2 regions of the Rhizobium sp. UGM030330-04 genome follow, and region 2 is predicted to be linked to the other one. Evidence: riboswitches for the same ligand, from Rfam matches in the RefSeq annotation. Region 2 holds a riboswitch; the other holds the start of a gene.

Region 1 (4,210 bases), on a different contig from region 2:
TGCAGTCGGTGGTCAGCAATGCACTCGACGGGGCCGCGACCCGTGGCGCCAGCACCATTCCGATGCAGACGGCAAAGAACCTGTTTTTATGGAACGGTCGCTCTTTCCTGCGCAAGGGGCTGGAACTGCCGTTGGCGATTGCCGCCGATTTCGTCTGGTCCAAAAAGCGGATGATGGAGATTTATCTCAATGTTGCCGAATGGGGCCCGGGTATTTACGGCATCGAGGCCGCCGCGCAGCACCATTTTAAGATTCCGGCGGCAAAGCTCAGTTCCCGCCAGGCGGCACTGCTGGCCGTCTCCCTGCCCAATCCCATCGACCGTGTCGCCAGCAAGCCGGGGCGCGGCCTGCAAAGGCTCGCGGGCCTTATCGAGCGGCGTGCCCGGGCATCGGGTGGCTATGTCGGCTGTGTGCTGGACTGATCCCCGCCCGCCAACTCAGCCTTTCGTGAAGATATAATCGGTTTCCTGCCGCAGGGTTTCGCCCGGCCGCAGGATCGCGTGCGGAAAATCCGCGTGATTGACGGCGTCGGGCCATATCTGCGTTTCCAGGCAGAAACCGGCGAAGGGGCCATAGTGGCGGCCGTCGAGGCCGGGAACGGGAACATTCAGCTTGAAGGCCGAATAAAACTGCACGCCGGGTTCGGTGGTGTGAACCTCAAGGGCGATATCTGAGGCCGGCGAATAGGCGCGGGCGACCTTGCGTTTGGCGCGGCGCTCGGGCGACAGGCAGAAATTGTGATCGTAAAGCACCTGTTCGCCATTCTCCTTGCGCCGCATCGGCGTCGGCTGGCGCAGGTCGAAGACGGTGCCGTCGACAGAGCGGATTTCGCCGGTCGGTATCTGCTGTTCGTTGGTCGGCAGATAATAATCGGCGGCAATGCTGATCTCGTGTCCAAGCGCCGTCTCCGCGCCATCGAGATTGAAGTAGGAGTGCTGGCAGACATTGGCGATGGTCGGCTTGTCGCTCACCGTTTCATAAACCACTGAAAGCACGCCGCCGTCGCGGATCGTGTAGGTGGCCGTCACCGTGCAATTGCCGGGATAACCGGCGCGGCCATCGGGATCGATGATCTGCAGTACCGCGTGGCTTTCGCCATGTTCCATCAGCATCCAGTTGCGCTTGCCCATGCCGTCGCTGCCGCCATGCAGATGGGTTACGCCCTTTTCGTTCAGCTCCAGCTGATATTCGTGCCCGTCGATGGAGAACCTGCCATTGCCGATGCGGTTGGCGTTGCGGCCCGGTGTGGCGCCAAAATAGGAGGAATATTTGTAGTCCTCGAATTTATCGAAACCGAGCACCAGCGGTGGCTGATGGCCATCAAGGCGCAGGTCCTGAATGACGGCGCCCCAGGTGATGACTTTCGCCGTCAAACCACCTTTCGAGATGGTGACGCGTTCGACCTTTTCGCCGGTTGCCGTGAAACCGAAATTCTCCCGTGCCGCACCGTCGCTCATCTCGTCACTCTCCCTGGATTTATGAATTGCCGGGCGGACGTTGCGTCATTTTCCGGCAATTCGCAATCCCGCAATTCAAGGCATGTCCACCAAAAGTGTCCCGGGGTTTTGGGACAAGGACATGCTTAAACCAGGGACGAAAACGCGTTGCATGCGTTTGGCAGGACGCGGCGCACTTTACGCCGCCAGTTTACCGATGGCTTCGAGATCATAGGGTGTCGTCTGATATATTTCGTTGATCCAGTTGCCGAAAAACAGATGGGCATGGCTGCGCCAGCGGTTGAGCGGGGCAAGTTCCGGGTCGTTATGCGGGAAATAATCATGCGGCAGCTTGATGGGCACGCCGGCATTCGCATCGCGGAAATATTCATCCGAAAGCGACGTCGAATCATATTCGACATGGTTGAACATATAAAGCCGGTTGCCCGCTTTCTCATGCACCAGACATACGCCCATTTCCTCCGACTCCATCAGGATTTCGAGTTCAGGGTGTTTTTCTATGTCGGCGCGGCGCACCTCCGTCCAGCGGGAGACCGGAACCTGAAAATCGTCAGAAAAACCGTTCAGGTAGATGGACGAGGGGCAGAGATTGCGGTGACGATAGACGCCGAATGCCTTTTCCTTCAATTCATATTTTGGAACGCCGTGGAAATGATAGATGGCGGCCATCGCACCCCAGCAGACATTCAGCGTCGAATGGACGTTGGTCTGTGTCCACTCGAAAATTTTCTGCATCTCGTTCCAGTAGGTCACATCTTCATAGTCCAGCAGCTCGATGGGTGCGCCGGTAATGATGAAACCGTCGAACTTGCGGTGGCGCACCTCCTCCCACGTCTCATAAAAGGAAAGGAGATGTTCTTCCGGTGTGTTCTTGGCGCGGTGGCCGCCGATCCTCACCAGCGAAAGCTCCACCTGCAGCGGCGAGGCCCCGACAAGCCGCGCCATCTGGATTTCCGTCTTGATCTTGTTCGGCATGAGGTTGAGAAGCCCGATCTGGAGCGGGCGGATATCCTGCCGGATGGCCGCCGTTTCGGTCATGACCCGCACGCCCTCATGAACGAGGGTTTCAAAGGCGGGAAGCGTATCGGGAATCTTGATCGGCATGTCGAACTCTCTTTTCGGATGACGTAAAGAACGTTGCGAAAACAAAAAAACCGGCAGCGAAATCGCGACCGGTCCCAGGAAATTGCCTTTTTCCTCGACCCTTTAGCGACTTCTTTAAAGTGGCTGCAAGCCGGTCGGCAAATCACCACTGAGGCGTTTCATAATCCTGAAGCCGGCGAAAATCAATATAGGCTGATTTCATCGGGTTTCGGCTTTCCCTTTTTGTGCCAGTTGCGATAAGGCAGGGCATGGATAAAGAGCGCTTCACCATTCTGCTTGGCGGCGATGTCACGGTTACGGATCGTCTTGAGGAGGCGGTCGCGGAAAGCCGCGTGATTGCGGCCGATAGCGGCATGCGCCATGCCGGCCCACTCGGGCTTAAGCCGGAGCTGTGGGTCGGGGATTTCGATTCCGCCAGCAAAGTGCTGCTCGATGCCTGGCCTGATGTGGAACGCCAGCCTTACCCCGCCGCAAAGGCGGTGACGGATGGTGAGATTGCTGTCTCGGAGGCTCTTTCCCGCGGCGCGCATTCGCTGCTGCTGGTGGGCGCGCTCGGGGGCGCGAGAAGCGACCACGCGCTGCAGCATCTGCTTTACGCGGTGGCGCTTGCCGAACGGGGGCTCGACGTTACGCTGACCTCCGGTGAGGAGGAGGCCCGGCCGCTGCTTCCCGGCTCGCTTGATGTCGATCTGCCGGCCGGCTCGTTGTTCTCGGTGGCCGGATTTACCGCCCTTGGGGGGCTGGATATCGGCAATGTGCGTTATCCGCTTGACGATTTCGCGCTTGCTTTCGGTTCCTCCCGCACTATTTCCAATGTCGCGAATGGCGGCCCTGTGCATTTCTCGCTGAAAAGCGGAAAAGCCATCGTGCTCGCCCGCCCTTATGATCTGACCGGAGCCTGACGCCTTGGCACCCCCTATTTTGAAACTCGACGATATCAAGCTGACCTTCGGCGTGACCCCGCTTCTGGATGGCGCCAATCTTCAGGTGGAGCCGGGTGACCGCATCTGTCTTGTCGGGCGCAACGGTTCGGGCAAGTCCACGCTGATGAAGATCGCCGCCGGGCTGGTCGAGGCGCAGTCGGGCGAGGTTTTCCGGCATCCGGCCGCCACCATCCGCTATCTGGAACAGGCACCGGATTTTGTCGGCTACGACACCGTTCAGGCCTATGCCGAGGCGGGCCTCGGGCCCGGTGACGATGCCTACCGCGTGACTTATCTTCTCGAGCATCTCGGGCTGACCGGGCAGGAAAACCCCGCGAGCCTTTCCGGCGGTGAGGCGCGGCGCGCGGCGCTTGCCCGCGTCATGGCGCCGGAACCTGATATCCTGATGCTGGACGAGCCGACCAACCATCTGGACCTGCCCACCATCGAATGGCTGGAAAGCGAATTGCAGCAGTCGCGCAGTGCGCTGGTGCTGATTTCGCACGACCGGCGTTTTCTCGAAAAAGTCTCGACTTCGACCGTATGGCTCGATCGCGGCCAGTCCCGCCGTCTCAATCGTGGCTTTGCCCATTTTGAGGAATGGCGCGACAAGGTGCTGGAAGAGGAAGAACTGGAGCAGCACAAGCTCGGCAAGGCCATCGAACGCGAAGAACACTGGATGCGGTACGGCGTGACCGCGCGGCGCAAGCGCAACATGCGCCGTGT
Region 2 (4,210 bases):
CGATGGCGCCGCCAAGGATCGGAGCGAGCCAGAACAGCCAGAGCTGCTGCAAGGCCCATCCGCCGACGAACAAGGCCTGTCCCGTCGAGCGGGCCGGATTGACGGATGTGTTGGTCACCGGAATGGAAATCAAGTGAATGAGGGTGAGGGCGAGACCGATGGCGATCGGCGCAAAACCAACCGGAACCCTGCCATGTGTCGAGCCCAGGATGACGAGCAGGAAAAACGCCGTCAGGATCACCTCGATCAGCAGCGCCGACAGGAGTGAATATCCGCCCGGCGAATGTTCGCCATAACCATTGGCGGCAAAACCGCCAAGTTCAGCCCCGGCCTTGCCGGTAACGATGACATAAAGCGCCGCCGCGGCAACGATCGCCCCCAGAACCTGCGCCACAATATATGGAACGAGGTTCGAAACGGGAAATTTGCCGGCAACGGTGAGGCCAACGGAAACCGCCGGATTGAAATGACCGCCGGAAATGCCGCCGACCGCATAGGCCATTGTCAGGACCGTCAGGCCAAAAGCGAAAGCAACACCGAGGAAACCGATGCCGAGTTCGGGAAAAGCAGCAGCAAAAACCGCACTGCCACAACCGCCGAAGACGAGCCAGAAGGTTCCCAGAAATTCAGAAATAAGCTTGCGACTCATAACACTTCCCCATCATGTTACGACTGCATCAACTATTACGTGCAATTTAATCGTAGTCAAGCTAAATTGCACATTCGCACGGCCATCGACATGATAGCGGTCGAAGCCATGCGATAAAGTCAGTTTCGGAAGGCTGGACTGGAGCGGGTGAAGGGAATCGAACCCTCGTATTCAGCTTGGGAAGCTGCTGCTCTACCATTGAGCTACACCCGCGCCGCGCATAAGACATCGGATAGTTCGTATCGGGTGTCAAGCACCCGACGGGATCATTATTCCGCGCGAAAATGCTTGGAGAGTTTCAGTCCCTGCGCCTGATAATTGGAGCCGAGGCCGCTGCCATAAAGGCCTTCCGGTTTCTGCAGCATATGCTCGTACACCAGACGGCCGACGATCTGGCCGTGTTCGAGGATGAAGGGAACCTCGTGGCTGCGCACTTCCAGCACGGCGCGGCTGCCAGTGCCGCCGGCCTGTGCGTGGCCAAAACCGGGATCGAAGAAACCGGCGTAATGCACGCGAAACTCACCAACCAGCGGGTCGAAAGGCGTCATTTCGGCGGCATAGAGCGGCGGCACATGCACCGCTTCGCGCGAGACGAGAATATAGAATTCATCGGGATCGAGGATCAGTTCCGCGCGGCCGCGGGCGTAAAGCGGCTCCCAGAAATCGAGAACGTCATGCTGGGCCTTCTTGTCGACATCCACCACCGCGGTGTGGTGCTTGCCGCGATAACCGATCAACCCGTTTTCACCGAACCCCTTCAGGTCGATAGAGAGCGCGATGCCGCCGCCCGTCACGTTCGGGCTTTCGCTGGCGACCAGCGTTTCCGTCTCGTGCAGTTTCAGCAGTTCGCCTTCATTAAGCAGGGAATGACCGATACGAAAGCGGATCTGCGACAGGCGCGAGCCGCGGCGCACCACGATGGGAAAAGTGCGCGGGCTGATTTCCAGATAGAGCGGGCCCGCATATCCCGCCGGTATCTTGTCGAATTCCTGCGCGTTGTCGGTCATGACGCGGGTGAAGATATCAAGACGTCCGGTCGAGCTCTTGGGGTTGGCCGAGGCCGACATCTCCACCGGCAGGGCCAAGCTTTCCATGAGGGGAACGATGTAGACGCAACCGGTTTCCAGCACCGCACCCTGGGTGAGGTCCACCTCATGCAGGCTGAGACGATTGAGCTTGTCGATGACGCGGGTTCCGGGGCCAGGCATAAAACTGGCACGAACGCGGTAAGCCTTCGAGCCCAGCCGCAGATCGAGGCTGGCGGGCTGCACCTGATCGACATCAAGCTCGGCCTCGCTCTTCAGTTTACCGCCCGCAAACAGCGCGCGGATCGCGCCATCCGCCAAAATGCCCGTGGTTCTCGTCATGGTCGTCATTCCTTTTTACGGCGACAAAACCAAAAGGAAAGCATTGACGCAAGCCGATAACGGCAGTATGGCAAGCTTATCCCGTGGTGATTTGGCCGGTCGGCTTGCAGCCACGTTAAACAAGTGGCTAAAAAGACCGGGTGCTTGGAACCGGTCTGCTTTTGCGGCCGGTTTTTTTGTTTTGAAGGTGATCACATGAGCAATAAATGGCGCCCGGCAACCCAGCTCGTTCACGGCGGTACGCTACGCTCACCCTATGGTGAAACGTCGGAAGCGATCTATCTGACCCAGGGTTTCGTCTACGAAAACTCCGAAGCCGCCGAAGCGCGCTTCAAGGGCGAAACCGATGGATTCATCTATGCCCGCTACGCAAGCCCGACCAATGACATGTTCGAAAAACGCATGTGCCTGCTGGAAGGCGCGGAAGACGCCCGGGCGCTCGCCTCCGGCATGGCCGCCGTCACGGCCGCCATCATGTGCCAGCTGCGTGCCGGCGACCATATCGTTGCCGCACGCGCCCTTTTCGGCTCCTGCCGCTGGGTGGTCGAAACGCTTGCGCCGAAATACGGCATTGAGTGCACGCTGATCGACGGACGCGATCTCGGCAACTGGGAAAAGGCGATCCAGCCGAACACCAGGCTGTTCTTCCTTGAAAGCCCGACCAACCCCACGCTCGAAGTGGTGGACATTGCCGGCGTGGCGAAGCTTGCCAACCAGATTGGCGCGAAGGTGGTTGTCGACAACGTCTTCGCGACCCCGCTTTTCCAGAAGCCGCTCGAACTCGGCGCCCATATCGTCGTTTATTCGGCAACCAAGCATATTGACGGTCAGGGCCGTTGCCTTGGCGGCGTGATCCTTTCCGACAAGAAGTGGATCGAAGAAGAGTTGCAGGACTATTTCCGCCATACCGGCCCGGCAATGTCGCCTTTTAATGCCTGGACGCTTCTGAAAGGCATCGAGACCCTGCCGCTGCGCGTCAAGCAGCAGACGGAAAATGCCGGCAAGATCGCCGATTTCCTCGCCGATAGCGGCAAGGTCGCCAAGGTCATCTATCCCGGCCGCGCCGATCACCCGCAAGCCGATATCATCGCACGGCAGATGTCCGGCGGCTCGACGCTCGTGGCCTTCGAGCTGAAGGGCGGCAAGGATGCGGCTTTCGCGCTGCAGAACGCGCTGGAGATCGTGAAGATTTCCAACAATCTGGGCGATGCCAAGAGCCTCATCACCCATCCCGGCACCACGACGCACAAGAACCTCTCCGACGAGGCGCGCGCCGAACTCGGCATTTCCGGCGGCACCTTGCGCCTTTCCTGCGGCATCGAGGATACCGACGATCTGCTGGAGGATATTGCCAAGGGGCTGGCGGCCGTTTCTGCCTGAGCATTCAGTTCATGATCGCCGTGGCCCGCCTCCATGCCGGGCCACGGCGCAACCGAAAATCCCGTAGCGGGCAACCAATATTTACCTTTCCCGTTATCCCTAACGGTGGAAAATGGCGCGGCAGAAGGCGCCTCCCGCCCGTCAAGCCATTCATTTTCTTGACGATAGCCAGAGCCTATAGTGTAGGATGATGGTTGCAGGCATAATATCGAGGTATGGCGCGTATGTATCGTGCTCTGACAAGGGACATCGAGGTTACGGTCGATCCGTATTATCTCGAGGAACAATCCGACCCGGATGACGACCGTTACGTCTGGGGTTATAAAGTCGTGATCTCGAACAATTCCGACATCAGGGTAACGCTCGTCAACCGCTACTGGCACATAACCGACCAGAACGGCCAGGTGGATGAAGTTTATGGACCGGGAGTCGTCGGTGAACAGCCGCACCTGAACCCGGGCGACAGCTATGAGTACTCTTCCGGCTGCCCGCTGGATACGCCTTCAGGCCTGATGTTTGGCCATTATGAAATGGAAACGGAAAATGGCGAGGTGTTCAATGTCACCATTCCCGCCTTTTCACTGGATTCACCCGGCCTTTTGCGGGTGTTGAACTGAGTTCCATGGAGCCGGCACTAAGCCGCGCCCCCAGGAGCGCGGCTTCTTCATTCAGGCGTTCTCAAATTCACCGACATCGTAACGATAGGTTGTCGAGCAGAATTCGCAGGTGACTGCAATCGCGCCGTCTTCCTCGCTCGCCTTGATCTCTTCGGCGGTGAAGCCTGACAACACGCCCTTGATTTTCTCTCGCGAAC

The links. Region 2 has a riboswitch for S-adenosylmethionine ahead of N434_RS01090 (O-succinylhomoserine sulfhydrylase). Riboswitches for the same ligand answer to the same signal wherever they lie in the genome.
Region 1: it holds a riboswitch for S-adenosylmethionine, as region 2 does, so the genes downstream of both, metA (homoserine O-acetyltransferase MetA) here and N434_RS01090 (O-succinylhomoserine sulfhydrylase) in region 2, are expected to answer to the same signal.

Annotation. Positions count from the first base shown of each region.
Region 1 is NZ_QKML01000003.1:192,571-196,780, forward strand. It holds gene mtgA (monofunctional biosynthetic peptidoglycan transglycosylase) at 1-422, shown strand, start outside; gene N434_RS06045 (aldose epimerase family protein) at 438-1,457, opposite strand; gene metA (homoserine O-acetyltransferase MetA) at 1,635-2,561, opposite strand; SAM riboswitch at 2,644-2,720, opposite strand; gene N434_RS06055 (thiamine diphosphokinase) at 2,810-3,463, shown strand; gene N434_RS06060 (ABC-F family ATP-binding cassette domain-containing protein) at 3,468-4,210, shown strand, end outside.
Region 2 is NZ_QKML01000001.1:216,497-220,706, forward strand. It holds gene aqpZ (aquaporin Z) at 1-649, opposite strand, end outside; tRNA gene N434_RS01080 (tRNA-Gly) at 789-862, opposite strand; gene N434_RS01085 (2'-deoxycytidine 5'-triphosphate deaminase) at 919-2,016, opposite strand; SAM riboswitch at 2,090-2,168, shown strand; gene N434_RS01090 (O-succinylhomoserine sulfhydrylase) at 2,212-3,396, shown strand; gene apaG (Co2+/Mg2+ efflux facilitator ApaG/CorD) at 3,621-4,013, shown strand; gene N434_RS01100 (Hsp33 family molecular chaperone) at 4,065-4,210, opposite strand, start outside.